Regions from separate parts of the Nonomuraea terrae genome, predicted to be linked through region 2. Evidence: riboswitches for the same ligand, from Rfam matches in the RefSeq annotation. Region 2 holds a riboswitch; each other region holds the start of a gene.
The links. A riboswitch is a leader RNA that binds a small molecule or an ion and turns the genes downstream of it on or off. The one in region 2 is predicted to bind thiamine pyrophosphate.
Positions count from the first base shown of each region.

Region 1: another riboswitch for thiamine pyrophosphate. It lies ahead of ACIBP6_RS30245 (purine-cytosine permease family protein); the one in region 2 lies ahead of ACIBP6_RS18115 (FAD-dependent oxidoreductase).
Region 3: another riboswitch for thiamine pyrophosphate. It lies ahead of ACIBP6_RS39180 (TenA family protein); the one in region 2 lies ahead of ACIBP6_RS18115 (FAD-dependent oxidoreductase).
Region 4: another riboswitch for thiamine pyrophosphate. It lies ahead of thiC (phosphomethylpyrimidine synthase ThiC); the one in region 2 lies ahead of ACIBP6_RS18115 (FAD-dependent oxidoreductase).

Region 1 covers NZ_JBITLL010000006.1:204,964-212,232, forward strand. The annotation lists gene ACIBP6_RS30235 (PAS domain S-box protein) at 1-356, opposite strand, end outside; gene ACIBP6_RS30240 (methylated-DNA--[protein]-cysteine S-methyltransferase) at 453-1,025, shown strand; gene ACIBP6_RS30245 (purine-cytosine permease family protein) at 1,011-2,348, opposite strand; TPP riboswitch at 2,339-2,453, opposite strand; gene ACIBP6_RS30250 (rhodanese-like domain-containing protein) at 2,573-2,896, opposite strand; gene ACIBP6_RS30255 (winged helix-turn-helix transcriptional regulator) at 2,893-3,282, opposite strand; gene ACIBP6_RS30260 (MFS transporter) at 3,396-4,802, shown strand; gene ACIBP6_RS30265 (Fpg/Nei family DNA glycosylase) at 4,808-5,686, opposite strand; gene ACIBP6_RS30270 (TenA family protein) at 5,705-6,313, opposite strand; gene ACIBP6_RS30275 (GOLPH3/VPS74 family protein) at 6,337-6,984, shown strand; gene ACIBP6_RS30280 (LCP family protein) at 7,026-7,269, opposite strand, start outside.
Region 2 covers NZ_JBITLL010000004.1:10,428-17,696, forward strand. The annotation lists gene thiE (thiamine phosphate synthase) at 1-391, opposite strand, end outside; gene ACIBP6_RS18105 (Rv2175c family DNA-binding protein) at 369-743, opposite strand; gene ACIBP6_RS18110 (NAD(P)/FAD-dependent oxidoreductase) at 774-1,937, opposite strand; TPP riboswitch at 1,997-2,112, shown strand; gene ACIBP6_RS18115 (FAD-dependent oxidoreductase) at 2,081-3,286, shown strand; gene thiS (sulfur carrier protein ThiS) at 3,283-3,483, shown strand; gene ACIBP6_RS18125 (thiazole synthase) at 3,476-4,231, shown strand; gene pknB (Stk1 family PASTA domain-containing Ser/Thr kinase) at 4,358-6,283, shown strand; gene alc (allantoicase) at 6,311-7,255, opposite strand; gene allB (allantoinase AllB) at 7,256-7,269, opposite strand, start outside.
Region 3 covers NZ_JBITLL010000008.1:187,361-194,629, forward strand. The annotation lists gene ACIBP6_RS39165 (amino acid adenylation domain-containing protein) at 1-2,587, opposite strand, end outside; gene ACIBP6_RS39170 (fatty acid desaturase family protein) at 2,584-3,516, opposite strand; gene ACIBP6_RS39175 (pyridoxal-phosphate dependent enzyme) at 3,547-4,467, opposite strand; TPP riboswitch at 4,733-4,828, shown strand; gene ACIBP6_RS39180 (TenA family protein) at 4,816-5,490, shown strand; gene ACIBP6_RS39185 (carbon starvation CstA family protein) at 5,494-7,269, opposite strand, start outside.
Region 4 covers NZ_JBITLL010000007.1:410,568-417,836, forward strand. The annotation lists gene ACIBP6_RS35950 (AIM24 family protein) at 1-590, shown strand, start outside; gene ACIBP6_RS35955 (ArsR/SmtB family transcription factor) at 995-1,297, shown strand; gene ACIBP6_RS35960 (YbaK/prolyl-tRNA synthetase associated domain-containing protein) at 1,287-1,781, shown strand; gene ACIBP6_RS35965 (universal stress protein) at 1,771-2,601, opposite strand; gene ACIBP6_RS35970 (hypothetical protein) at 2,625-2,972, opposite strand; TPP riboswitch at 3,074-3,184, shown strand; gene thiC (phosphomethylpyrimidine synthase ThiC) at 3,177-4,730, shown strand; gene ACIBP6_RS35980 (SDR family oxidoreductase) at 4,826-5,677, opposite strand; gene ACIBP6_RS35985 (glycine betaine ABC transporter substrate-binding protein) at 5,717-6,673, opposite strand; gene ACIBP6_RS35990 (ABC transporter permease) at 6,670-7,269, opposite strand, start outside.

The DNA of each region.
Region 1 (7,269 bases), on a different contig from region 2:
GCCGGGTGGTGCACGAAGACGTACCCGGCCACGGCGCTGCCGAGGCGCAGGGCGCCGATGTCCACGCGGACGTCGAGCACCGTGCCGTCGCGGCGCAGCCGCTTGGTGTGCAGCGACACGGGCTCGCCGGTGCGTACGCGCTCCAGCACGGCGTTGTGCTCGGCGGTCAGCTCATCGGGCACGATCGGCGCCCGGCGCCCGAGCATCTCCTGCGCCGGGTGGCCGAACATGCGCTCGGCCGCATCGTTCCACACCAGAACGGTCTGGTCGCGGTCGAGCGCGACCACGGCGTTGGGTGAGCTGGCGAGCACCGCGCGGGCGATCTCCTCGTCACTACCGGCCCATTGGTCCCCCACACCTCCATAGTGCCCGTGGCGCGGTGGGTGCGTCGGGCGATCCGTCCGATACGCTGCGGTCACGGTGATTCTCGACGGGTGGGGAGGGTGAGGGGAATGTCGAGTTCCGATCTCGATGCCCTGCTACGGGTGACCTCCAGCACCTATCGGGGAGTGAGGCCGCCCGCCATCGCGTTCGGCGCCTATGACGGCGCCGTGGGCCGGCTCGTGCTAGCGGTGACCGGCAAGGGCATCGCGGCCTGCAGCTTCGAGGCGGAAAACGATGTGTTCGAGCTGATCAGCAGGCATATGGGCGATTCCATCGGGCCCGACCCGCGCCGGCTCGACCCGGTGCGCAGAGAGCTCGACGCCTACTTCTCGGGCCGGCTGCGGGCGTTCGCCACGCCGGTCGACCTGACGCTCGCCACCCCGTTCGCTCGTACGGTGCTGCAGAAGACGATGGCCGTCCCCTACGGCACCACCACGACGCTGGAGGAGATCGGCGAGAGCATCGGCCGGCCGCGCGCGCTGCGGGCGATCGGCAACGCGCTGGCCTCCAACCCCGTCTGCGTGATCGCCCCGTGTCACCGGGTGGTGCGCGCCGACGGCTCGCTCGGCGACTACGCCGGAGGCGCGGCCGCCAAGCAGCACCTCCTCAACGTCGAGCGGCGCGTCTCAGCGGGCAGCTGAGCGGCGCTGCCGCACCAGGCCGATCACGGCGGTCACGAGTGCCGCGACGACCGCGCCGCCGAGGGCGCCGTTCATCCACGGCTCGCGGGTGAAGCCGATGGCATCGCGCAGGCCCGCCCAGATCTGGTCCCACCCGGCGACGGTCGGGGTGGAGGTGGTCAGCCAGTACGCGACGAAGCCGAGCGCCCACGGCACCAGCATCGACCAGCGCGAAGGCGCGTCCTCGGCGGTGTTCCACGAGCGGGAGCCGCCGAAGAGGAAGTACTCGACGGCGAGCACCGCGAACATCGGCACGAACACCGCCCCGATCACGCCCAGGAACGCGCCGTAGGAGTTGACGTCCACCACCAGGGCGATGCCGACGGTCAGCACGCCGATGGCGACGGAGAAGACGCGCCGGTCCACGCGCGGCATGAGGTTCTGCAGCGACATGGTGGTGGAGTAGACGTTGGCGAACGACTGGTCGGTCTCGCGCAGCGTCAGGACGGCGAAGAACAGCACGCCCAGCGGCACCGCGACGAACGTGCCGAACACCGACGTCGAGTCGGCCGCCACCGCCTCGGCTCCCGCGATCGCGACCGCGTACACGCCGAGGCCGAGGCAGGCCACCTGGGCCAGCGTGTAGCCCCCGACCACGCCGGTGAACGCGGCCTTGCTCGACCGCGAGTGCCGGGCGAAGTCGGCGGCCATCGGCACCCACGACACCGACAGCGCGATCACGTAGTCGACCGCCGGCGCGAACGCCTCCCACGAGCCGCCCGTGTACGGGGGCGCGTCGGAGATCATGTGCCAGGCGAACCAGAGCATCGAGATGATCACCCCGATGGTGACGTACCGGCGCAGCACCCGGATCGCGCCGAGCGGCCAGATCGTCAGCGCGGTGGTCAGCACACCCGCCACGATCACCCACGCCTCGTACGGGATCCCGCCGAACATCGCGTTGGCCGCCTTGGCGATCACCCACAGCTCGAAGGCGCCCCAGCCGAGCATCTGCACGATGTTCAGCACCGTGGGGACGTACGACATCCTGGCCCCGAACAGCCCGCGCAGCAGCACCATCGCGGGCTGTCCCGTCCGGGTGCCCGGGATGGCCGACAGGCCGACCATGGCGGTGCCGATCAGGCTGCCGATCACGGTGGCGAGGAGCGCCGCGCCCAGCGAGAGCGGGACGCCGTCGAGGGGGTCGATCAGGAACAGCGCCCCGGAGAAGCCGAGCAGGCTGACCCCCAGGTTGGCCCAGAGCGCACCCTGGTCGAGCACGCCCAGCGTCTTCGGCGGCCGTCCTTCGAGGGTCAGGGGGACTTCTTCGACGCCGTGCGTCATCGCACACTCCCTACGCCGGCATTACCCGGACAGGTTCGTGCGGTCGGCGACAGCGCTCAGTCGCCCTCTCAGCCTGGTAAGCCCCAAGCTCCCGCGTTGACAGGTATGGCAAAGCCAGGATCAACCCGGCTTTACGCCCCCATGATGCCCTAACCCTTCACCAGACCGCCAGACCGCCCCTCGACGGAGCGGGCCAGGGTCAGCGCGGCGCCCCTCTCCCGGGCTCAGGCGACGAACGGCGGCTGGCCGGTCTCGCTCTCCATCGGACGGCTCGCCGCCTCCCACGACTGCATGCCGCCCGCCACGTTGACCGCGTCGCGGCCGAGCTGGTTGAGCCACGCCGCCACCTGCATCGACCGGCCACCCACCCGGCAGACGACGTAGACCGTGCGGTCGGCGGGGACCTCGTCGAGGCGGCCCTGGATCTGCGTCATCGGGATGTGGACGGCCTGCGGCGCGTGCCCTGCCAGCCATTCTTCCTGCTCACGGACGTCGAGCAGGTAGGCGTCGTCGGGGAGGGCGTTGGCCTCGATCTCGGGAACGGTCATGTCTCCATCATCTCGCGCCGCGCGTCGTAGTCGGCACGCGCCGCCGCGATCTCCCCCCGGTGCTCCTCCGTCCAGGTGACCAGCGCCTTGATGGTCTGGTGCAACGTACGGCCGAGCGGCGTCAGCGCGTAGTCGACCCGTGGCGGCACCACGGGGTGGACCGTGCGGGTGACCAGGCCGTCGCGTTCGAGCTGGCGCAGGGTGACGCTGAGCATGCGCTGGCTGACGCCGTCGATCTCGCGGCGGAGCTGGGTGAAGCGCAGGCTCTGGCAGTCGAGCAGGGCGATGACCAGCAGCGACCACTTGTCGGCGATGCGGTCGAGGATCTGCCGGACCTCGCAGTCCTCCCGGGTGTCCCACTGACGGGCGTCGTAGTCGTCGTCCACGGTGCTTTCGCAGTAACTGAGTGACCTTAAAGTGCCGTCTTCCACGACATTTCATACTGGCCCATGATGTGGACGGTTACAAGAGATAACCGACCTGCCGAAAGGTAACCGTGATGCCAGTTTCTGCCCGTTCTTGGGGCGTACTCGCTGTTCTGTGCGGAGCCATCTTCCTTGAGGGCATCGACGTGGCCATGCTGAACGTCGCCCTCCCCTCCATCCGGGCCGACCTGGGGCTGTCCACCGGCATGCTGAGCGGCGTCGTGAGCGCGTACGTGCTCGGCTACGGCGGGTTCATGCTGCTCGGCGGCCGGGCGGCCGACCTGCTGGGCAGGCGGCGGATGTTCCTGCTCTGGCTGGTGGTCTTCCTCGTCTTCTCCGGGCTCGGCGGCTTCGCGGACGAAGGGTGGGTGCTGCTCGTGGCGCGGTTCGTCACGGGGGTCGCCGCCGCGTTCATGACGCCGGCCGGCCTGTCGCTGATCACCACGACCTTTCCCGAGGGCCCGGTGCGCAACCGGGCGCTGCTGATCTACGCGGGGACGGCCGCGGGCGGGTTCGCGCTCGGCCTGGTGATCGGCGGCCTGCTGACGGCGTTCGGCTGGCGCTGGGTGTTCTTCGCGCCGGTGCTGATGTCGGCGGTGATCCTGGCCGCCGCCATCCCGTTGCTGAGGAAGCCGGACGGCGAACGGCCCGCCGCGGGCGGGTTCGACCTGACGGGCGCGGTCCTCGTCACGACCGCGATGATGCTGCTGGTCTACGGCGTCGTACGCCTGGAGCACCCGGCCGACGGGTGGCCGCTCACCGTCGCCGCCTTCGCGGGCGGGCTGGCGCTGCTGGCGGCGTTCGTCGCCGTGGAACGCCGCGCCGCCCATCCGCTGGTGCGCCTGGGCATCTTCAGGTCGAAGGCGCTGGTCCGGGCCAACGTGACGGCCGCCCTGCTCACGGCCTCGTTCTTCGGCTTCCAGTTCCTGGTCACGCTCTATTTGCAGGAGTTGCGCGGCTGGTCCACCATCCAGACCGGCCTGGCGATGCTGGCCGCCGCCGCCGACGTGGTGCTCGCCCCCATCCTGACCCCGTGGCTGGTCAACCGGTACGGCAACGCCAAGGTCGTGTTCGCCGGCCTGCTGTCGGGCCTGCTGGCCTACGCGCTCTTCCTCGGCGTCGGCCTGGACTGGGTGTACGCCGCCATGCTGCCGTCGATGCTGCTGATCGGCCTGATGTTCGCCTTCGTCTACGGCCCGCTCACCATCGTGGCCACCGACGGCATCGCCGAGCACGAGCAGGGCCTGGCCGGCGGTCTGATCAACTCCTCGTTCCAGTTCGGCGCGGCGCTCGGGCTGTCGGCGGTGACGGCGGTGAACGTGGCCGCCCTGGGCGCGGCGACGGGCGCCGAGGCCGGGCTCGCCGCCATGCGGGCCGCTCTGGTGGTGCCGGTGACGGCCACACTGCTGGCCGCCGTCATCGCCGCCGTCGGCCTGCGCGCGCGGGCGCGCGCCGCGGAGCCGGTGCCCGTACGGGCCTGACGACGCTACTTGAGCAGCCGGGACAGGCGGCGGTCGGCCAGCGGCTTGCCGCCCGTCTGGCAGGTGGGGCAGTACTGCAGCGAGGAGTCGGCGAACGAGACCTCGCGGATCGTGTCGCCGCAGACGTCGCACGGCTGGCCCGTGCGGTTGTGGACGCGCAGGCCCGACTTCTTCTCGGCCTTCAGATCCTTGGCCGCGAGACCCTGGGCGCGCTCGACCGCGTCGCGCAGGGTGGTCACGATGGCCTCGTGCAGGTCGGCGATCTGCGCGTCGGTCAGCGTCGCGGCGATCTTGAACGGCGACATCTTCGCGGCGTGCAGCACCTCGTCGGAGTAGGCGTTGCCGATGCCCGCGATGATCTTCTGGTCGCGCAGCAGGCCCTTGATCTGGGTGCGGTTGCCGCCGACGATGCGCTTGAGCGCCTCGACGGTGAAGGACTCGTCGAAGGGGTCGGGGCCGAGGGCGGCGACGCCTGGCACATCATCCGGATTTTTCGTGACATAGACGGCGAGACGCTTCTGCGTCCCCGCCTCCGTCAGCTCGAACCCCGGCGCGAGCCCCTCCTCGTCGGGCGCCAGCCGTACGCGCACCGCCAGCGGGCCCTTGCCCGGGCGGACGGGCTTGGCGCCCGAGAGGTCGTCGCGCCAGCGCAGCCACCCCGCCCGGGCCAGGTGGATGACCAGGTGGAGACCGTCGCAGTCGAGGTCGAGGAACTTGCCGTGCCGCGTCACACCGGTGATCGTCAGCCCGCCGAGCGCGGTCACCGGCGGGTCGAACGTCTTGAGCGCCTGGATCGCGACCACGTCGACGCCCAGGACCGTGCGGCCCACGGCCCGCTCACGCAGGAAGTGGGTGAGCGACTCCACTTCGGGAAGTTCCGGCATGTCCCCAGAGTACGACCGTTACCGGGGCACGTCCCAGAACGCGAGCTCGTGCGCCATCCCCTCCGTGAACAGTGCCTCCGCCCGCTGCGGGTCGGGATCGGCCTCGTCGATCATCTGCCCGATCCGCGCCGCCAGCGCCGCGAACCCCGGGTCGGCGTACGTGTCCACCCAGGCGCGGTAGCGCGGCTCGGCGGGCGGGTTCTCCGCCAGGATCCGCCCCAGGTTCGAATATCCCCACATGCACGGATACAGCGCCGCGAGCCCCTCTCCGTACGACGCCGCCGACTCCAGCAGGAACCCCGTGTACGCCGCGCACGCCGGCCCCTTCACCGCGCCCTCCAGGTCGGCCCCGAACTCGGCCGACATGCTCCGGTGCAGGCTGAGCTCGTCGTGGTACGTCGAGTGCGCCAGGTCCACCAGGTCGCCCAGGTGCGCGTCCGGCGCCTGCCAGGCCAGCCGCGCGAACACCCGCACGTAGTCCAGCAGGAACAGGTAGTCCTGCTCCAGCCACGACCGGAACACCGGCTCGGCCAGGTCGCCGCGGGCGATCCCGGCGACCGTCGGGTGGTCGAGCTGGGCCTGGAGCAGCGGGCGCCCGATCGCGTGCAACTTCTCCGAAATGGTCATGCCTGGGAGGTTAATGTCGAAGCATGATGGTGACGATCGCGGAAGAGCTCCTCCTGCTCGCCCTCAGCGAGGACAAGGGCAAACCCCTCGTGAGCACGGCGCAGCTCGACCCGGCCCTCGCCGGCGCGCTGCTCGCCGAGCTGGCCGTCCGGGACCGGGTGGAGCTGTCGAACAAGAAGGTGACGGTGAAAGACCCGTCCCCGGTAGGCGACGACGAGCTCGACGCCGTGCTGTCCCGCATCGTCGCGCAGGAGAAGGAGAAGAGCCCGGTCTGGTGGGTGCAGAAGCTGCAGGCGGGCAAACAGCGCCGGCGTCTGCTGTCGAGGCTGGCGGCCTCGGGCGTGTTGTCGGAGGAGCGCGGCAAGGTGCTCGGCGTCTTTCCCGTCACCCGCTGGCCGGAGGCGCATCCGGGTGTCGAGGCCGACGTCAGGGAGCGGGTGTCGGCCGTGCTGGCGGGCGCCGCCCCTGACACCCGCACGGCCGTGCTCATCTCGGTCGCCAACGCGGCGAGCATCGTCCGCAAGGCGTTCCCCGGCGCCGACAAGGCCCGCGTCAAGGAGATCGCCGAGGGCGCCTGGGCGGCGGACGCGGTCGCCAAGACCATCGCCGCCGCCACCGCCGCGGCCATGACCGCGGTCATGGCCGCCACGGTCACCACCGCGGCGAGCTGAACGGGGGATGGGTCGCGCGGCGCGGGGCCGCGCGGCCCCGGTCAGGTGGCGTCGAGAACGTCCTGCGGCACCGGCTTGTCCTCCTTCAGGGCGTTGAAGATCGCCAGCGCCTTCGTGCGGTCCCACTTGACCGCCGTGCCGCCGCCCGGGATGACCTCGTTGCCCCCGAACGGCACCACCGTGGTCACCGGGCTGTCGCCCATCGCGAGCCCCAGCGAGAGCATGTTGAACGCCCCCGTGCCGGAGTCGACCTCGACCGCGTCCGTGGCGCTCATGGCCAGCGGG
Region 2 (7,269 bases):
AGAAGTAGTCGACGCCCTCCTCCACGGCCGCGGCGGAGGCCTCGGCGGCGGAGTGGGTGGACCGTCCGATGACGATGTCGTCGCCGAGTATCTCTCGCGCGACCGTCACGGGAAGGTCGTCCTGCCCCAGATGGAGCACGTCGGGTCGGGCGGCGTAGGCGATGTCCGCCCGGTCGTTGACGGCGAGCAGCTTGCCGTGCCGGTCGCAGGCGTCGCGGAAGACCTCGAGGAGCGCGAGTTCGTCGCGTGCCTCCAGGCCCTTCTCCCGCAGCTGGATGATGTCCACTCCGCCGGCCAGCACCGCGTCGAGGAACTCTGCCAGGTCGCCGCGGTCGCGGCGGCCGTCTGTGCAGAGATAGAGGCGGGCCTCAGAAAGCGAGGGCTTGGGCACGCCGCTTGACCTCTGTGTGGCGGCCGGCCTTGATCGCCTCGATGGGCGAGCCGGGCAGCGAGTCGTCGGGGGTGAAGAGCCAGCGCAACGCGGCGGCGTCGTCGTAACCGGCGTCCTGGAGCACGGTGAGCGTGCCAGGCAGGCCCTTCATCACGTCCTTTCCCTGGAGGAACACCGCGGGCACCTGTGGCCCGCCGCTGCCCCGGCGGACGCCGAGGAGCTTGTGATCCTTGAGCAGTTGTTTGGCCCGGCCGATCGAGAGATCGAGGCGCTGGGCCACTTCGGGGAGCGTGAGCCACTCGTCGACGAGTGCCTCGGTCTCCCGGTCGATCTGTGCAACAGAAAGCGTCACGGTCCCACAACTACCACATGCCGTGCTTGCTCAAACAACACAATCTCGTAGGGATACCTGTGGATCTACCAGGCGTTCCGTGTCCACGCGATGACCGGCTTCGATGATCCGGCGCCCCTGGACGACGTCGCGCGGCCGGTCGACGGCGAGAACCGCGGCGATGGTGTCGCCGGCGGTGAGCCAGACGGCCGACCATTTGCCCTCGGGCCCGCCCCGGTGGACGAGCCGCCGGCCGGCGGGGTGGTGGCCGGCGTACTGGACCATGTGGCCGAACTGCTCCGACCAGAAGTAGGGGACGGGGTCGTAGACGGCCTGCTCACCCAGCAGCGTCGCGGCGGCCACGTCGGGGGCGTTGAGGGCGGTGTCCCAGTGTTCGACCCTGAGCCTGGTCTGCCAGCGCCGTGACCACCACGCCGCGCAGTCGCCCACGGCCACCACCCCGGGCAGCGAGGTGCGCAGGTGCTCGTCGGCGACCACGCCGTTGTGCAGGTCGATGTCGGCGTCGGCCAGCCACTCGACGGCCGGGCGCACGCCGATGCCGGTGACGACGGCGTGGGCCTCGACGAACCCGCCGCCGACCAGGCGCACGCCGCCCTCCTCGACGGACTCGACCATCGTGCGGAGCCGCAGGTCGATGCCGTCGTACCAGCGCTCGGTGCGGGCGCCGACCTCCGTGCCGACGGCCGTGGCGAGCGGGGCCTCGGCGGCCTCGATGACCGTGACCTCGCAGCCGGCGCGGCGGGCGGCGGTGGCCACCTCCGCGCCGATCCAGCCGGCGCCGATGACGGCGACGCGGGCGCCGGGGACGAGCATGGCGCGCAGCTCGTGGGCGTCGTCGAGGGTGCGCAGGACGTGCTGGGGGCCGTCGCCCGGCAGCCGGATCGGGTCCGCTCCGGTCGCGATGACCAGGCCGTCGTAGCCGAGCTCGCCCTCGGTGGTCTCGACGACGCCCTCGCGCAGCGACTTGGCCTCGACGCCTGGGCGGAACTCGACGCCGAGCGCGGCGAGGTCGGTCTCGACGTAGCTGGTGTCGGCCTTGCCGGACAGCACCGCCTTGGACAGGGGCGGGCGGTCGTAGGGGCGGTGGCGTTCGCGCCCGATGAGGGTGATGCGGCCGGCGTGGCCGCGCGCGCGCAGGGCCTCCACCGTCCGCAGTCCGGCCAGGCCCGCTCCCACCACGACGACATGCTCCACGGTGATGACCTTAACGGGGGGCTTGCCCGGACGCCGTACCGAGGCCGTAGGCTGGGGGCGGTAAGACGCGCGGGAGTCCGGCCGGTACCGGGCTGAGAGGAAGGCTGCACGGGCCTTCGACCGCAAGACACCTGATCCGGATCATGCCGGCGAAGGGAGCGCAGGTGGATGTGATCGTGGGTGGCGGGGTCGTCGGGCTGTCCGTGGCCTGGCGGCTGGCGCGCGAGGGGCGGCCGGTCACCGTGATCGACCCGGCGCCCGGCTCGGGCGCCTCCTACGCGGCGGCGGGGATGCTGGCGCCGGTCAGCGAGGTGACGTACACCGAGGCGCCGCTGTTGCGGCTCGGGGTGGCCTCGCTGCGCCGCTGGCCGGCCTTCGCCGCCGAGCTGGCCGCCGACGCGGGGCTGGGCACGACCGGCCTGGACGCCGGAGGCCGGCAGAGCGTGGGACACGCGGTGGGGCTCCGGCCGGCGCAGGGCGGTCCCGCTGGGCGTGGGCTGGACCTGCGGGCCGAGGGCACGCTCGACGTGGCTTTCGGCGCCGACGACCTGGCCGCGCTGGAGGAGCTGGCGGCGTTCATGGACAAGCTCGGGCTGCCGGTGGAGCGGCTGACCGGGCGGGAGTGCCGCCGTCTGGAGCCGATGCTGGCGCCGTCCGTACGGGGCGGGCTGCTGGCGCCGGACGACGCCTGGGTCAACCCGCGCCGCGTCACGGCGGCGCTGCTGACCGCCCTGGAGCGGCGCGGAGTCCCGCTGGTGCGGGCCCGCGCCAGCGGCCTGCTGCACGAGGGCGACGCCGTCGTCGGCGTACGGCTGGAGCCGGGCGGTGACGTGCCCGCCGAGGTGCGTGGGGAGCGGGTGGTGCTGGCCGCCGGGGCCTGGAGTGCCGGGCTGGCCGACGTGCCGGTGCGGCCCGTGAAGGGGCAGATCATTCGGTTGCGGTCGCCTCAGCCGCTGCTCGGCCGGTGCGTACGCGGCACCGTCCACGGTTCCTCCGTCTACCTCGTCCCCCGGGGTGACGGCGAGCTGGTGGTCGGGGCCACGCAGGAGGAGATGGGGTTCGACACGAAGGTGACCGCCGGTGGGCTCTACGAGCTGCTGCGCGACGCCAGGGAGCTGGTGCCGGGCGTCACCGAGCTGGAGGTCGCCGACGTGGTGGCGGGGCTGCGGCCGGGCACCCCGGACAACCTGCCCGTCATCGGGCCGAGCGGGACGCCGGGCCTGGTGTACGCGACCGGGCACCACCGGGGCGGCGTGCTGCTGGCGCCGCTCACGACGGCGATTTTGCTGGGCGAGGAGAGCGAGCTGGCGGCCCTGTGCGCGCCTGGGAGATTTCGGGAATTTTCATGATTGTTACCATCAACGGGTCCGCGCACGAGGTGGCCGACGGCATCACCGTGGCGCAGGCCGTACGCACGCTGACCTCGGCCACCACCGGAGTGGCCGTGGCCGTGAACGACGAGGTGGTCACGCGCGGCGCCTGGGAGACGACGGCGCTGCGCGAACGTGACCGCATGGAGGTGCTGACGGCGGTGCAAGGTGGATGATCTGATCATCGCCGGGGAGAAGTTCTCCTCCCGGCTCATCATGGGGACCGGCGGCGCGCCCTCCCTGGAGGTGCTCGACCAGGCGCTGGCGGCGTCCGGCACCGAGCTGACCACGGTGGCGATGCGGCGGCTCGACCCGGCCGCGCGCGGCTCCGTGCTCGACGTGCTGCGCCGGCGCGACATCAAGGTGCTGCCCAACACGGCGGGCTGCTTCACCGCGGGCGAGGCCGTGCTGACGGCCCGGCTGGCGCGCGAGGCGCTCGGCACCGACTGGGTCAAGCTGGAGGTCATCGCCGACGAGCGGACCCTGCTGCCCGATCCGATCGAGACGTTCGACGCGGCCGAGCGGCTGGTGGCCGACGGGTTCGTGGTGCTGCCGTACATCGGCGACGACCCGGCGCTGGCGCGGCGGCTGGAGCAGGCCGGCTGCGCGGCCGTGATGCCCCTGGGCGCGCCGATCGGCTCGGGCCTGGGCATCCGCAACCCGCACAACATCGAGCTGATCGTGGAGGCCGCCTCGGTCCCCGTGATCCTCGACGCCGGCATCGGCACGGCCAGCGACGCGGCGCTCGCGATGGAGCTGGGCTGCGACGCCGTCCTGCTGGCCACGGCGGTCACCCGGGCGCAGCGGCCCGACCTCATGGCGGCGGCCATGAAGGAGGCCGTCAGGGCGGGCCGGCTGGCCCGGCAGGCGGGGCGCATCCCGCGCCGCCGCTACGCCGAGGCGTCGTCGCCGATGACGCCGTGACGCGATCCCGTCCGAGGCGGAGACCGACGCCGGAACCGGTGCGGGGACACGCCGAGAGGCACGTCTCCGCATCGGTTTCGGGCGGTGGGGCCCTGCCAGTGGCAAAACGCCCGTAAACTCAGCGGGGTGGATACGACGACTGCGGACCCGCTGGTCGGTCGACTCCTCGATGGGCGTTACCGCATCGAGAGCCGGATCGCCCAGGGCGGTATGGCTACCGTCTACCTGGCGCTCGACATCCGTCTCGACCGGACGGTGGCGCTGAAGGTCATGCACCGCTCGCTGGCCGCCGACCCTGCGTTCGTCCGGAGGTTCATCGGCGAGGCCAAGTCGGTCGCCAGTCTTTCCCATCCCAATGTCGTGCACGTCTTCGACCAGGGCACCGACAACGACGTCGTCTACCTGTCGATGGAGTACGTCCCCGGCCGCACCCTGCGCGACATCCTGCGCCAGCGCGGCCGGCTGCCCGCCCGCGAGGCGCTGGAGATCCTGATCCCGGTGCTCGCCGCGCTGGGCGCCGCCCACCAGGCCGGGATGGTGCACCGCGACGTCAAGCCGGAGAACGTCCTGATGACCGACGACGGCCGCGTCAAGGTCGTCGACTTCGGCCTGGCCAGGGCGATCGAGGCGACCAACCAGACCCGTACCGGCATGATGATCGGCACGATCGGCTACATGGCGCCCGAGCAGGTGATGACCGGCGCCGCCGACGTGCGCAGCGACGTCTACGCCGCGGGCATCATGCTGTTCGAGCTGGTGACCGGGGAGCAGCCGTACGACGGCGAGACGCCGATGTCGGTGGCCTACCGGCACGTCCACGACACCGTGCCGGCGCCGTCGTCGCTGGTGCCCGAGGTGCCGCAGCTGGTCGACGCGCTGGTGGCGCACGCGACCGCGCGTGAGCCGGCCGACCGCCCGAAGGACGCGACCGCGATGCTCGTGCGGGCGGTGGAGTCCCATCGGGCGCTGCCGCGCACGACGACCCCGCCCGTGTCCGGCGCGCACTCGCTGCCGCCGCAGCACTTCGCCGTGTCCGGCGCCGCCTCCGTGCCGCAGGCCCCGCCGGGCCACACCCTCATCCAGCCGCGCGCCGAGGTGCCGCAGCGGCGCGGGTTCCGTCCCCACTGGCTCCTGGTGACGCTGGCGGCCGTGATGGTGGTCGCGGTCGGGTTCACGGGCTGGTTCTTCTCGCGGCCCGAGCTCGTCGGCGTGCCCAACGTCGCGGGCCAGAACCTCGCGGTGGCCGAGAAGAACATCGCCGCGCTGGGCCTGCAGGCGCGCAAGGGCGAGAGCGAGTACAGCGAGAAGGTGGCCGAGGGCCTGGTGATCGCCACCGACCCGGCGGCCGAGGTGCAGCTGGAGAAGGGCTCCACGGTCACGCTGACGCTCTCGCTCGGGCCTGAGCGCATCGTCGTCCCCAACGTCGCCAACATGAACGGCAACGACGCGCGCGCCGCGATCGCCGCCGCCGGGCTGACCGTGGGCTCGGTCAAGCGCCTGGCCAACAACGAGGTGGAGCGCGACAAGGTCATCCGCACGTCCCCGCAGGTGGGCGAGAAGGTGAAGAAGGGCGCGAAGGTCGACATCTTCGTCAGCGCCGGTCTGGTCATGCCCGACGTGTCCGGCATGCCGAAGGACGAGGCGGCCGGCTACCTCGGCGCCCAGGGCTTCCAGGTGCAGGTCAACGAGGTCGACGACGACGCCGAGCCGTGCACCGTCATCGCCCAGTCGCCCAAGGCCAAGACCGAGGTCGACCAGGGCGCGCCGGTCATGGTCACGGTGTCGCGCTGTCAGGTCGACTTCTGGCAGTGGTTCCGCGGCGGCGACCGCGACGGTGACGGCGACGACGACTCCGAGGCCCGCGACGACCAGCAGTTCGCCCTGGTGCCCGGGGTGATCGGCAAGGACGTGCGCGACGCCAAGGCCGAGCTGGAGGCGCTCGGCTTCAAGGTACGCGTGCAGCGGCTGGGCAACGGCGGCGTGGTGCAGTTCCAGCGGCCGCTGCCCAACAGCGAGCGCCCGCCGGGCACGACGGTCTACCTCTGGCAGTAGCCCCCGGGAGCGCCCTCAGGGGCCCTCTCAGGCCAGATGGCCGTGAAGGCGCACCCTGGCCAGCCCCCCGTCGGGATGGATGTCCACCCGTACGTGGGTGACCGGGTCGCGGTGGGCCAGGCGGAAGCGGTGCGGCGTGTCGGGCTGCAGGCGCGTGCGGGGCAGCAGCGGCACCTCGCGCTCGCCGTCCAGGCCGGTCAGCGCCACCGCGCCCGGCGCGTTGTACAGCAGGTTGGTGGTGTCGATCTCGGCCAGCCTGATGACCCCGCGCCCGGCCAGCCGGATGACCAGCCAGTCGTTGCCGCCCTCGCGCCGTCGCGCGGTCTCCCAGCCCTCCGCCTGATGCCGGGCCAGGCCGGGCGCGATGACGTTGTTGGGCGCGGAGTAGAACGCGTTGGAGCAGTCGGTGACCAGGCCGCCGTTGGCGAGCGCGGCCAGGTCGAGGCCGAGCCCGTCGTGGACGGACAGGTCGGGGCGGGCCTCGCCGTGCACGCGCAGGCGCGCCACGCCCCCGTCGGGATGGATGTTCAGCCGTACGTGGGTGTAGCGGGTCTCGTCGGCCACCTCGAAGCGGTGCTCGGCGTCGCCCTTGAGCGCGGACAGCGGGACGATCTCCGTCCAGCGGGCCTCCAGCAGCTCGGCCGGTGACGGGTGTCCCTCGACCGAGGCCGCCTCGACGGAGGCGTGCGGCGGGTAGTTGCCCGTGAACCAGGCCGTGTCGACGACCACGCCGCGGATCACGCCCGGCACGCCGAGCCGGACGAGGGCCCAGTCGTGGCCGGGTTCGCGGCGGCGGCGGGTCTCCCAGCCGTCGTACACCTGGCCCTTGCTGCCGAACGTCTCCGGGCTGAAGCCGGGGCGTCCGGGCCTGATCAGGCTCTCCTTCTCGGCGAACGACTCGTCGCTGGCGGCCACGACCGCACCGCCGAAGGTGCGCAGGGCGAGGTCGGGCAGGGCGGTGAATCCGGGCATCTAGTGAGCCCTCC
Region 3 (7,269 bases), on a different contig from region 2:
GGTCGGCCGGGAACTCCACGTCCAGGTCGGCATCGGAGAAGCGGTCCCGCCAGTAGGCGTCGTCGGCGCCTGGCGGCCTGCGCCGGCCGGGCTCCGCCGGCCGGTCCCGCCGGCTCTCGACCGGCTCGCGGCCCTCGGCCAGGTCGTGGTAGAGCTCCGCCAGCTCGTCCGCGAACACGCCGGCCGACCAGCCGTCGAAGCAGAGGTGGTGGACGACGAGCAGCAGTTCGTCGTCGCCGCCGGTGCGCAGCAGCACCATGCGCGCGAGCGGGCCCGCCGCGAGGTCGAGCGGCTCCCGTACGGCCTGCCGACGCGCCCGCGCGGCGCCCGCCGCCCGCTCCCCCGGCGGCAGGTCGCGCAGGTCGATCACAGTCAGCGGCACGGTTTGGGGCACGGTCTGGGGCACGGTGCCCGGCGGGTCGACGATCATGACCGGTTCCCCGTCCTCGGACGGGAAGCGGGCCCGCAGCGCGGGGTGCCGGCGGACCAGTTCGGCCAGGCACGCCTCGATCAGCTCCGCCCGAGCCGGGCCGGCCCATCTGTACCGGATGCCGAGGGTGTACGCCGGCAGGTCGGCGGTCAGCTGCTCGGCCATCCAGAACGTCCGCTGCATCCCGGTGAGCGGCAGCACCCGCGGCTCGTCGTCCGGTCCGCCCTCAGCCGGTCCTCCTGGGGTGTCCCGGGCCTCCGGTGTGCCGGGTGCGGAGCCCGCCTGCGTGTCCCCGGCGGAGCCGGGCGCCGCGCGGACCGCCGCCACCATGTCCGCGAACGTCGGAGCCGCATACAGCTCGCTGAGCGCCAGCTCGGCCCCGCACTCCCGGCGCAGCCGGCTGATCAGGCGGATGGCCTGGAGCGAGTCGGCACCGAGCGCGAAGAAGTCGTCGGCGGGCCCGATGCCGGTGACGCCGAGCAGGTTCTCCCACAGCGCGCGGACGCGCGCCTCGGCGGTGTCGCCCGAGCCTTCCGCCGAGCCCGGGTCCCCGCCCGGCACGTCGCCGTCGACCGCAACCGGCGGCACGGAAGGCGGCACGGAAGGCGACACGGCCGCCAGCGCGGCCGTGTCGACCTTCCCCTGAAGGGTGAGCGGAAAGGACTCGTGGCAGCGGATCACGGCCGGCACGAGGTGGTGCGGCACCTGCTCGCGCAGGCGCCGGCGCACCTCGGTCGCGTCCGTACGGCCGTCCTCCGCGATCAGGTGTGCCACCAGCCGTGTCTGCCCGCCGCTCTCGTCGGCCAGCACCACCGCGTCGGCGACGCCCGCGAGCCGGCGCAGCGCCGCCTCCACCTCCGCGGGCTCCACCCGGAAGCCGCGGATCTTCACCTGCCGGTCGAGCCGGCCCAGATACTCCAGCGTCCCGTCGGGCAGCCGCCGTACGCGGTCACCGGTGCGGTACTCGGGTGCTCCGCCCGGCCCCGGGACGAACCGCTCCGCCGTCGTCTCGGGCCGGCGCAGGTAGCCGGTGGCCAAGGCGGCGCCGCCGATGCGCAGCTCGCCCGGCTGCCCGGCGGCGGCCTCGGTGCCGTCCGGCCCGACGACCCGGCAGGTCACTCCTGGCAGCGGAAACCCGATCGGCACCGGGTCGGCACCGGACCAGGAGGTCAGGTCGGCGACGGTCGCCGTGACGATCGTCTCTGTCGGGCCGTAGGTGTTGAGCAGCCGCACGCCGGGGCGGACCCGTGCGCGCCAGCGCTCGACGGTCCGGGCATGCGCCGCCTCCCCGCCGATGATCACCATGCGGACGCTCGCCGGCAGCGCCGCCTCGTGCCTGTCGATCGCGGACACGAGCTCCCGCCAGTACGCGGTGGCCATGGCGAGCACGGTGACGCCGAGGTCGGCGCAGCGGTCGAGGAACAGGTCCGGCCGGCTGATCATGTCCTCGTCGCGGACGACGACGGCCGCGCCCGCGATCAGCGCGGGGAAGATCTCCTGGACGCTCGCGTCGAAGCTGAGCGAGGCGAACTGGAGCACGCGGTCGTCAGGCCCAATGCCGTACGCGTCCCGGGCCACCTCGCAGAAGTGCGACCAGCCGCGCCGGGGCACCAGCACGCCCTTGGGACGGCCGGTGGAGCCGGAGGTGAAGATGACATAGGCGGCGTCGTCCGGAGACGCGGCGGCGGCGGGCGGCGGCGCGTCGGCCGGGCCGGCCTCTTCCAGGCGCAGCACCGGGGTGCCGGCGGGCAGCGGCGGGTCGGCGTCCACCAGGACGACCCTGGGTCGCGTGTCCTCCAGCATCAGCGCCAGCCGCGCCGCCGGATAGCCGGGATCGAGCGGCACGTACCCGGCCCCGGCGCGCAACACCGCGAGCAGCGCCGTCACCGCCGCCCGCCCGCGCGGCAGGCACAGCCCGACCAGGTCACCGGGCCCGACCCCGGCGGCCGCCAGCACGCCCGCCAGCCGGTCCACCTCCGCCACCAGCGCCGCGTACGAGGTCTGCCCCGTCGTGTCGATCAGAGCCGGGGCGCCGGGCGTTCGGTGTGCCTGCTCGGCGACGGCGGCGAGCACGTCGAAGGCCGGGGCCGCGTCCCGCGATCCCGTGGCGGAACCGTGGGACGCCTCCGCCGGGCCGGCGATGCGCATGTCGCTCATGCCTCACCTCTCCCGTGCGGCCGGCGAAGGGCCGCCCAGAGGGTGCGGTAGAAGTCCGCGTACGTACGCTCCACGTGGACGGCGTGGCGGCGGGTCTCCTCGTGACGGCCGGGCAGCAGGTTGATCGGCACGCTCATCGCGGCATGGTGCTCGATGTGCAGGTTGTTGCCGTTGGTGAACCAGGTGCTCAGCCGGCTCCCCCTGATCGACCGCGTGTTGCGCAGCACATCGGTGCTGTCGGTGTCGCAGAGGACGTGCTCGGGCAGCTCCACGAGGAAGTGCAGTGGCACCGCGAGCAGGAGGGGCAGCACCCACAGCCGGAGCGGGTACTGGCCGTACCCGGCCACGGCGACGCCGAGCGCGGCCAGGACGGCCCCGCCCAGGACCAGGTGGTCCACGACGATGCGGCGGCGCATGGCCGGGCTGACCGCGCCGAACCCGTACGTCCAGCGGCCCGTGGCGGCGAGCAGCACCTCCCACAGGACCGAGGCGAGCCGCCGGTAGTCGAGCAGCCCGCGTACCAGGTGTGACACGGTCAGCGGTGCCCGGGTGTCGAAGCCGAAGAACTCGGTGTCCTGGGGCGTGCCGAGATAACGGTGATGCTGCAGGTGACGCAGGCGGTAGTGGCTGTAGACCACCATCAGGGGCAGGCCCAGCGGGACGCCGGCCAGCCGGTGCGGCCAGGGCCTGCGGAACGCCGAGTGGTGCAGGCACTGGTGCTGCAACTCGACGGCGTGCGTGTACATCGCGGCGAGGATCACCACGCCCACGGCGACCAGGGGTAACTCCGGGCGCAGCGCGAGGACCACCCCCACGGCGGTCAGCACGGCCAGCGCGGCCAGCTTGGCGACGAAGACCCGCTGGTCGTCCCGGGTCACCTTGGTGCGCGCGAAGAGCAGCGCGGGGCCGCCTCCGGTCAGTGCGGTCATCGTTTCCCCGATCAGGTGCGGCAGGTACGGTCAGCGTCCGCTGAGCAGCACGACGTGGGTTCCGGACAGCGGGCCCGCCGCGCGGGCGCGCGCGAGCAGCCCGGCCAGGGCCGCCGCCCCGGCCGCGGTCGGGCTCGCACCGTACGGGGTGAGCGCGGCCCTGGCCTCGATCAACTGCTCGTCGTGGACCCCGAACACCGCGCCGCCGGTGTCGGCGATGGCCGCCATGGCCTCGGCGCCCTGCAGGGCGTGCCAGTTGACCAGCGGCTGGTTGTGGTCCGACGCCGTGACGGCGTCCGGCGGCAACATCCGGTACTCGCCGGGCCAGCTCGTCACCACCGGGTTGTTGCCCGCGGAACACACACCGTTGATCACGCTGGACCAGCCGAGTGCCCGCATCCGCCGGTGGACGGCGATCGTCGTGGTGCCGTTGCCCACCGGGACCCACAGCGCCGCGGGCGGCTCGCCGAGGGCCTCCCGCAGCGCGGGGACCACCACGCCGTGTCCCTCGAACACCGCGTCCGCGTACGGGCCGTCCACGTTGCCGTCGACCGCGCCCTCCTCCGCGGCCACCCGGCGGGACTCGTCCACGGCGTCCTCGTAGCTGCCGGGCACCAGATGCACGTGAGCCCCCGCGGCGCGCATCCACGCGCCACCGTCGCTCCAGCCCTCGGGCAGGACGATTGTGCAGGTCATGCCGGCAGCGCGGCACGCCATCGCCATCGCGCGGCCGTAGTTGCCGCACGTCGCGACCACCACATGGCGGTACCCGTCGGCGGCGGCGCGGGCCACCACGGCCCGCGCCGCGGGTTCCTTGTGGCTGCCGGAGGCGTACCGGGTCTCGTCCTTGATCAGGACGCGGGCTCCGGGGACGAGGTCCGCGGCGTCGATCAGCGGCGTGCCGTACGCGTCGATGGGCGCGCCGGCGGACGTCAGGGTTTCCGTGGACATGCGTCTCCTCGGACATGGTCGTGCAGAGGGAAGGAGGTCAGGGCCTGATCACCGACCGCGTCCTGATCCCGATCGGGATCGCACGGGGAGGAGGGCGCGTGACTGGGACGAACGTTACAAAGGGACATATCAGGCCGGGTTAACGGCAGCCGAAACCTGGATGTTGATCAAGGAGTAACTGCCTGATCTTGGAATGAATCGCCAGGTAACAACCCACATGAGGGCTGACGTACAAGATGTCCGGCTAATCCCGTGTTACAGTCGGCGCGTTGACGCGGGGTGCCCGGGCGTCCGGGCTGAGATCACACCCGTCGAACCTGCTCTAGTTCGCACTAGCGAAGGGACGTCATGTTCTGCGACGACATGTGGCAGCGCACGGCCGAGTTGATGAAGGCCATCCACGACCACCCGTTCAACGTCGCACTCGGCGACGGCACGCTCGAACCCGAGCGGTTCGCGTTCTACATCGTGCAGGACGGCCGCTATCTGGAGGCGTTCTCCAAGACGCTCGCCACGGCGTCGGCCCGCGCCGGCGACCCGGCGGAGGCCGCGTTCTACGCGCAGAGCGCGCACACCGCGCTGGCCGCCGAGCGCCTGCTGCACGCCGGCTACGTCGCCGACCTGGGCGCCGACGCCGAGGGCGTCGCCACGTCGCCGACGTGCCTGGCGTACGCGTCGTTCCTGCAGGCGACCGCGCTCACCGCGCCGTACCCGGTGATCGCGGCGGCGGTGCTGCCGTGCTTCTGGATCTATCAGGACGTCGGCACGGCGCTGCTCGGCAGGGCCGGCGACCTGGACGGCCACCCGTACGGGAAGTGGATCTCCACCTACTCCGACCCCGGCTTCGCGGCCTCCGTGGAGCAGGCCAAGGCCGTCGCCGACCGGCTCGCCGCCGCCGCCGGGCCGGACACCCGCGCGGCCATGGAGCGGGCGTACTGCCGGGCGGCGGCGTACGAGTGGATGTTCTGGGACAGCGCCTGGAGGCGCGAGACCTGGCCGACCGAGCGGTGGCTCGCGCCCTGACGCTCAGCTCCCCGCTGTGGCCCTGGCCATCGCCTCCCGTTCCTCGCGGGTGGGGATGAGGCCGGACGGCGCGAGGATCTTCGACTCCTGGAACGGCTCCTCCGTGCTCGGCAGCGGCTCCGGCGATCTGATCGCCTTCACCCACACCCGCATGGCGTCCACGATGACGACGATGATCAGAATGGCGAACAGGGCCGCCAGGATGCCGTCGACGGTCGAGTTGATCACGATCTGCCGCATCGCGTCCTCCGTCCGGGCGGGCGCGAGCAACTGGCCCTGGTCGAGCGCGGTCTGGTAGCGGTCGCGCTGGGCGAAGAAGCCGAGCCCCGGGTCGGGCGAGAAGATCTTCTGCCAGCTCGCCGTCAGCGTGACGGCGACGTCCCAGGCCAGGGGCACCGCCGTGACCCAGGCCCATTTCAGCCGCCCGCTCTTGATCAGCAGAGTGGTGGCGACGGTGAGCGCCACCGCGGCGAGCAGCTGGTTGGCGATGCCGAACAACGGGAACAGCTGGTTGATGCCGCCGAGCGGGTCGTTGACGCCCTGGTAGAGGAAGTAACCCCAGGCCGCCACGACGACGGCGCTGGAGATGTAGACGCTCGGCCACCAGCTCACCCGGCCCATCGGCTTCCACAGGTTGCCGATGGTGTCCTGGAGCATGAAGCGCCCGACGCGGGTGCCGGCGTCGACGGTGGTGAGGATGAACAGCGCCTCGAACATGATCGCGAAGTGGTACCAGAACGCCTGCAGCGCCTGGCCCCCGAGGAACCCGGAGAAGATCTGGGAGATGCCCACCGCCAGCGTCGGCGCGCCGCCCGTCCGGGCGATCAGCGTCTCCTCCTGTACGGCCGTCGCCGCCGCCTGCAGCTGCTCGGGCGTGATGATGAAGCCCATGTTCGTGACGGCCTCGGCGGCGCTCTGCACGGTGGTGCCGACGACGCCGGCCGGGGAGTTCATCGCGAAGTAGAGGCCGGGGGTGAGCACGCAGGCCGCCGTGATCGCCATGACGGCCACGAACGACTCCATGAGCATGGAGCCGTACCCGATCAGGCGGACCTGGCTCTCCTTCTGGATCATCTTGGGCGTCGTGCCGGACGAGATCAGCGAGTGGAACCCCGACAACGCGCCGCAGGCGATCGTGATGAACACGAACGGGAACAGCGACCCGGCGAAGACCGGCCCGTCGCCGGTGAAGGCGAAGTCGGTGAAGGCGGGGGTCTGCATGACCGGCATGGTGACCGCGATGCCGATCGCGATCAGCACGATCGTGCCGATCTTCATGAACGTCGACAGGTAGTCGCGCGGCGCGAGCAGCATCCAGACGGGCAGCACGGCGGCGACGAACCCGTACGCGATGAGCCACAGCGCGATGGCGGACGGGCTCAGCGTGAAGAACGGCGCCCAGCTCGACTCCTGCACCCAGCCGCCGGCCACGATCGCCAGCAGCAGCAGCGCGACGCCGATCACGCTGGCCTCGACGACCTTGCCGGGCCTGATCATCCGCAGGTAGAAGCCCATGAACAGGGCGATCGGGATGGTCATCGCGATCGAGAAGACACCCCACGGCGACTGCGCCAGCGCGTTCACCACGACCAGCGCCAGCACGGCCAGCAGGATGATCATGATGGCGAAGACCGCGATGAGCGCCGCCGCGCCGCCGACCGGGCCGATCTCCTCGCGGGCCATCTGCCCGAGGCTGCGCCCGTTGCGGCGCATCGAGAAGAACAGCACCACCATGTCCTGGACGGCCCCGGCGAAGATCACCCCCGCGATGATCCAGAT
Region 4 (7,269 bases), on a different contig from region 2:
TGCGCGTGCAGCTCCCCGAGGTACTGGCCAAGCAGGGGTCGATGGTCGCCTTTCAGGGGCAGATGGACTTCGACTACGAGGGCGCCGGCGGGCTCGGCAAGCTGCTGAAGAAGGCAGTGACGGGTGAGGGTGCCTCGCTGATGCGGGTGCGCGGGCAGGGGGTGCTCTATCTGGCCGACAATGCCGACGACATCCACCTGTTCTATCTGGAGAACGAGGGGATCACGGTCAACGGGCGTAATCTGCTGGCGTTCCAGCCGCAGATGACCTGGGACATCCAGCGGGTCCAGGGGGCCGGGGTGGCGGCCGGTGGGTTGTTCAACACCACGGTCACCGGCACCGGATGGGTCGCGGTGACCACTCATGGCACGCCGGTGTTGCTCGACGTGGCGCGCATGCCGACGTTCGTCGATGGGCAGGCGGCGGTCTGCTGGAGTGCGGGGTTGCAGGTCGGCGTCAACCGGACGATGAAGGCGGGCGCGCTGATCGGGCGGGGGAGCGGCGAGGCCATGCAGTTGGCGTTCCGGGGGCAGGGCTTCGTGTTGGTGCAGGCCAGCGAAGGTCCTCCTGTGGTGAAGGCGTCCTCCTGACGGGCTGCGTGTTGGTGTAGGCCGGCGAAGGTCCTTCTGTGGTGAAGGCGTCCTCCTGACGGGCTGCGTGTTGGTGTAGGCCGGCGAAGGTCCTTCTGTGGTGAAGGCGTCCTCCTGACAGGGGCGTGTTGGTGAAGGCCGGCGAAGGTCCTCCCGTGCTCCTGGCGGGGGGCGTGCTGGCGCCGGTCAGCGAAAGGGCCGCCCGTTGTGGAGGCGTCCTCCTGATCGTCCGCTGCGCGAGGTCGCCGTCGGCGGTTCTCTCCGTGGGTGGGAGAACGTCGCTTCGGCGGCCACGAGCGCCGGTGCCGGGGTGAAGGGCCGTGTAGGTGGCCCACTCCAGGGTGCTGAGCCAAGTGGAGGGCGCCCCCATAGACAGGGAATTAGCTAATTGCCATAATGCCGTGGTGCTGGATGTCGACCTGGTCAAGGCGTTGGCCAATGACAAGCGGCTGCGGATCCTGGAATGGCTGCGCGACCCCGCGCGCCACTTCTCGCCGCAGCGCGAGGGCGACCTCGTGCGCGACGGCGTCTGCTCGCTGTTCATCGCCGAGAAGCTGGGCGTGAGCCAGCCGACCTGCGGCGAGCATCTCAAGGTGCTCGCGAAGGCGGGCCTGATCCGCGGCAGGAAGATCAAACAGTGGGTGTTCTACCGGCGCGACGAGGACCGGATCGCCGCGGTGAAGGAGATGCTGAGCAGTGACTGGTGAGCCGTACGCCGCCTACGAGCGGCTGATCGCCGACATGGACGCGGCAGGAGCGCGCTACCGGCTGATCGACCACGCTCCCGAGGGGCGTACGGACGAGGTCAGCGCGTTGCGCGGGCACGACGTGTCGCAGGCGGCCAAGTGCCTGATCGTGATGGTCAAGATCGGCAAGAAGCAGACGCGGCACGTGCTGGCCGTCGTGCCCGGCGACGCCCGGCTCGACCTGCAGGCCGTCAAGGAGCTGCTCGACGGCACGTACGTCGGCTTCGCCGGCAAGGACAAGGCCGAGGAGCTGGCGGGCAGCGTCAGCGGGACGGTGCTGCCGTTCAGCTACGACCCGCGGCTGGAGCTGGTCGCCGACCCGTCGCTGCTGGGGCAGCCCGAGCTGTACTTCAACGCCGCCCGCCTCGACCGCTCGGTGGCGCTGGCCACGGACGACTACGTACGGCTGGCCAAGCCGCGGATGGCGCCCATCGTCATGAACTAGTGCGGACCACGGCCAGGGGGCAGGGCGCGTGGTGCAGCAGGGCCTGGCTGATGGAGCCGAGCAGCATGCCCGCGAGCTGCCCGTGCCCGCGCGAGCCGACGACCAGCAGGTCCGCGCCCACCGCGGCCTCTTTCAGCACCTCCAGCGGGTGCCCGTGCACGACCTCGGGAACCACGTCGACCGCGGGGTGCCGGTCGCGGTGGCCGGTCAGCCGGTCTTTCAGCAGGTCCAGCGCGTCCTGTTCGCTGTCGCGGTCGGCAGGCTCGAAGCCGGTGGACCGGGGCCAGGCCCAGGCGTACACGACGCGCAGCCGGGCGCCCCGCAGCCCTGCTTCGCGGAAGGCGAACTCGATCGCGCGCTCGGCGCCGGGGGAGTTGTCGGTCCCGGCCACGATCTCGCCGCGTGAGACGGCCGGCTGGTGCTGGACGAGCACGACGTTCGTCCGGGCGTGCGTGGCGACCCCGTGCGCGGCCGAGCCGATGAGCAGCCCGCGTACGCCGCCGACGCCGCGGTTGCCGACGACCAGCAGCTCGGCCCGTTCCGACGCCTTGACCAGGGCCGATCGAGGGTCGCCGGGCAGCAGCACGCCTTCCACGCTGACCTGCGGCCACTCGCGGCGGGCGCGGTCCTGCGCCGCGGTCAGCACGGTGTGGGCGGAGTCGCGCATCCACCGGGCCACCTCGGCGTAGTGGAGGGCCTCCTGCTCGCACAACCACTTCGGCACGGCGTAGGCCACGGTGAGCGGCGCCCCCCGCAGCTTCGCCTCGGTGGCGGCCCAGCCGGCGGCGTCAAGGCCGGTACGGGAGCCGTCCACGCCCACGATGATCAACCGATGTCAGCTCCTCACGATCGCGTGTAGCACTCCACTTCGGCGCGGCGGAGGGACAATCCCTGCTCGGTGGACTCGCGCACGCACCGGCGCTCGGTCTTGCTGAGTTTGAGCTCGCCGCACACGGCCACGCCGGCGTACGCGCGGCAGTCGAGCTCCGTGTCCTCGTTGCCGACGCGGTACGTCCGTCTGACCTCCGCGCGGCACCTCGCGGGTCCGGTGTCCGCGTAGCGACACTGGGCGATCAGCGTGTCGTACTGTTCCTGGCTCACTTCGCGCTGGTCGCTACCGTCCCCAGCGGCTGCGGTGGCGCCGACCGCGGCCAGCACCACGAGTCCGGCGACAGCGACGATCTTCTTCATAGTCCCCCCGAAGTGGTCCGTACCGCCCAGGAGGGTCACCAAACATCAATTCACACAAACGCACCATGTTTCAGGCGATGCCGGGCGTGGGTACGATCACCGCCGTCCAACGCGGGAGCCCTGCACATCGGGCTGAGAGGACGGCTGAAAGCCGCCGACCGCCAGAACCTGCTCCGGGTAATGCCGGCGAAGGGAGTTTGCGCGATGACTGACGCGCACCAGCCCCGATTCTCCAAGATCTACACCGGTGACCTGCGCGTGCCGATGCGGCAGGTGCACCTGTCCAACGGATCGGCGGTGACGCTGTACGACACCTCGGGCCCGTACACCGACCCCTCGTACGAGCCTGACCTGCGGCGTGGTCTGCCGCGGCTGCGCGAGCCCTGGGTTGCCGAGCGCCGCGAGAAGGGAGAGCCGGTCACCCAGGTCGGCTGCGCCCGGCGCGGGATCGTGACCAAGGAGATGGAGTTCATCGCCGTGCGCGAGGGGGTCACCCCCGAATTCGTCCGGCAGGAGGTGGCGGCCGGACGGGCCATCATCCCCGCGAACGTCAACCACCCCGAGTCCGAGCCGATGATCATCGGCAGGAACTTCCTCGTCAAGATCAACGCCAACATCGGCAACTCCGCCGTGACCTCCTCCATCGAGGAGGAGGTCGAGAAGATGACCTGGGCCACCCGGTGGGGCGCCGACACGATCATGGACCTGTCCACCGGCGACGACATCCACGAGACGCGCGAGTGGATCCTGCGCAACTCGCCGGTGCCGGTCGGGACCGTGCCGATCTACCAGGCACTGGAGAAGGTCAAGGGGCGCCCCGAGGCGCTGTCGTGGGAGGTCTACCGCGACACCCTGATCGAGCAGTGCGAGCAGGGCGTCGACTACGTGACCGTGCACGCGGGCGTGCGGCTGTCGTACGTGCCGCTGACCGCCGGCCGCAAGACCGGCATCGTCTCGCGCGGGGGCTCGATCATGGCCGCCTGGTGCCTGGCGCACCACCGCGAGAGCTTCCTGTACGAGAACTTCGCCGAGATGTGCGAGATCCTGGCCCGCTACGACGTGTCGTTCTCGCTCGGTGACGGCCTGCGCCCCGGCTCGATCGCGGACGCGAACGACGAGGCCCAGTTCGCCGAGCTGCGCACGCTCGGGGAGCTGACCACGATCGCGCGAGAGTACGACGTGCAGGTCATGATCGAGGGCCCGGGCCACGTGCCCATGCACAAGATCAAGGAGAACGTCGAGCTGCAGCAGGAGCTCTGCGACGACGCGCCGTTCTACACGCTCGGCCCGCTCGTGACCGACATCGCCCCTGGCTACGACCACATCACCTCGGGCATCGGGGCCGCCATGATCGGCTGGTTCGGCACCGCGATGCTCTGTTACGTCACCCCGAAGGAGCATCTCGGCCTGCCGGACAAGGACGACGTCAAGACCGGCGTGATCACGTACAAGATCGCCGCCCACGCCGCGGACCTGGCCAAGGGGCATCCGCAGGCCCAGGCGTGGGACGACGCGCTGTCGGACGCGCGGTTCGAGTTCCGCTGGGAGGACCAGTTCGACCTGTCGCTCGACCCTGACACGGCCCGGTCCTTCCACGACGAGACGCTGCCCGCCGCGCCGGCCAAGACGGCCCACTTCTGCTCGATGTGCGGCCCGAAGTTCTGCTCGATGCGCATCAGCCACGAGATCCGCGAGCAGGGGTACGCCGAGAAGGCCGCCGAGTTCCGCCGCCTCGGCGGCGAGATCTACGTCGACTAGCCGGTGAATGAGGAGGCCGGCGGCGGCGCCGGCCTCCTTGCCCACGATCGGGGAACGGCCACCACGCCGGAAACCTGACCGGTGGCCGCCTCCGCTCATCCAGGCAGCGTCTCGCCGCCGATCGGGGCGAGGACCTCGCCCGTGTAGTACGACGACATCAGCCCGGAGGCGAAGAAGACGTACGAAGGGGCGATCTCGTCCGGGTCGGCGGCCCGCTGCATCGGCACCTGCTGACCGAATTTGCCCACCTTCTCCTCGGGCATGGTCGCCGGGATCAGCGGCGTCCACACCGGGCCCGGTGCCACGGCGTTGACCCGGATGCCGCGTTCGACCAGGTTCTGCGCCATGGAGTAGGTGAAGGCGTTGATGGCGCCCTTCGTGGCGGCGTAGTCGATGAGCGACTTGTTGCCGCGCAGGCCGTTGATCGAGGAGGTGTTGATGATCGCGCCGCCCTCCCGCAGGTGGGGCAGGGCGGCCTTGGTCACGCGGAAGTAGCTGTGGATGTTGACCGCGAACGTGTGCTCCCACTGCTCGTCGGTCAGCTCCTCCAGGCCGCTCACCGGCGCCTGGTACGCCACGTTGTTGACCAGGACGTCCAGGCCGCCCAGCTCGGAGACGGCCTGCTCGACGACCGAGGCGCAGTGGGCGCGGTCGCCCAGGTCGCCGGGCAGCGGCACGCAGCGCCGGCCGGTGGCCTCGACCAGCTTGCGGGTGTGCGCGGCGTCCTCGTGCTCGTTCAGGTACGCGATCGCGACGTCGGCCCCCTCCTTGGCGAAGGCCACGGCGACCGCCCTGCCGATGCCCGAGTCGCCGCCGGTGATCAGGCACTTCTTGTCCTGCAGCAGGCCCCTGCCCTGGTAGCCGCGCATCTCGTCGCGCGGCTCGGGGGCCATTTCGCCGGTCTGACCCGGGTACGGCTGCTTCTGTGGTGGTGGTGTTTCCGACATATCAGGCGGCCTGCCCGTGGCCCGGTATGGCTAACGCCATCACCGGACGAAACCCTCGGCTCTGAGCCAGTCGCGGGCGACCAGGGCGGGCACGTCGCCGTCCACGTCCACCTGGGCGTTGAGGTCGCGCATCACCTTGTCGGTCAGCTTGGCGCTGATGGGCGCGAAGATCCGGGCGATCTCCGGGTGGGCGTCGGCGAGCTCGCGCCGCATGGTCACCGACGCGTTGTAGAGGGGGAAGAACTTCTTGTCGTCCTGCAGGAGCGTCAGGTCGAGCGCCTCGACCCGGCCGTCCGTCGTGGTCACCATGCCGAGAGCGCACCTGTCGCTCGCGACGGAGTCGTAGAGCACACCGACCGACACCCGGCGCACGCCCTGTCCGGGGATGTCGGTGCCGTAGCGCAGGCCGTAGGCCCTGAGCATGCCGAGGAAACCGTCGTCCCTGCCGAAGGTCTCGTGGTCGACGCAGAACGTACGCTGCCGCACCGGGATCTTCCTGATGTCGGAGATCGTCCGCAGGCCCCACCGCTGGGCGGTGGCCTTGGTGACGCCGACGGCGTAGGTGTTGTTCAGCGGTGCGGGCGGCAGCCAGACGATGCCGTTGCGGCGCAGGTCCAGGTCGCGCACGGCCACGTACTGCCGCCACGGGTCGGGGATCGGCCGGCGCCGGCCGAGGTAGGTGATCCAGCCGGTGCCGGTGTACTCCCACATCAGGTCGGCGTCGCCCCGGGTCAGGGAGGCGCGGGCGTTCACGCTGCCCTGGACGTTGGTCTGGTCCACCACGTCGGCGCCCGCGGCGGACAGCGCCAGCACCGCGATCTTGCCGAGCACGAGCTGCTCGGTGAACTCCTTGGACGTCACCCGCACGGTCGTGCCCTCCAGGGAGGCCACCGGCCGGATGCCGGCCGGCTCGACCGGCGGGACGAACGACCCTGCCCGCTCCAGCCCGCACCCCGCCAGGACCAGCACGAGCAGCAGCGCCACGAGCGCTCTCACGACAGGCCCTTCGGCGAGAGCAGACGCTGCGCGAGCCCGCCCAGCCAGTCGAGGATCAGCGCCAGCACCGCGATGAGCACGCATCCGGTGATGAGGACCAGGTTGCGCTGGGTGCTCACCCCGGCGGTGATCAGGTCTCCGAGCCCGCCCGCCCCGATGAACGCCGCGATGCCGGCCGTGCCGACGTTCAGCACCAGCGTGGTCCTGACGCCCGACAGGATGACCGGCACCGCCATCGGCAGCTCCACCTTGGCCAGCACGCCGACCGCCGACATGCCGATCCCGCGGCCCGCGTCCACCAGCCGCGGGTCCACCTGTTCCAGCCCGACCATCGTGTTGCGCAGCGTGGGCAGCAGGCTGTAGGCGAACAACGCCGCCACCGCCGTCCAGAACCCGATCCTGAACAGCACCGCCAGCAGCACGACCATGCCCACCGCGGGGATCGCCTGGCCCAGGTTCGCCAGCGCCAGCGCGTACGGCGTCACCCGGCGCAGGCCCGGCCGGGTGAGCACGATGCCCAGCGGCAGCGCCACCGCCAGCACCAGCACCGTGGAGAAGAACACCAGCCGGATGTGCTCCCAGGTGCGCCGCAGCAC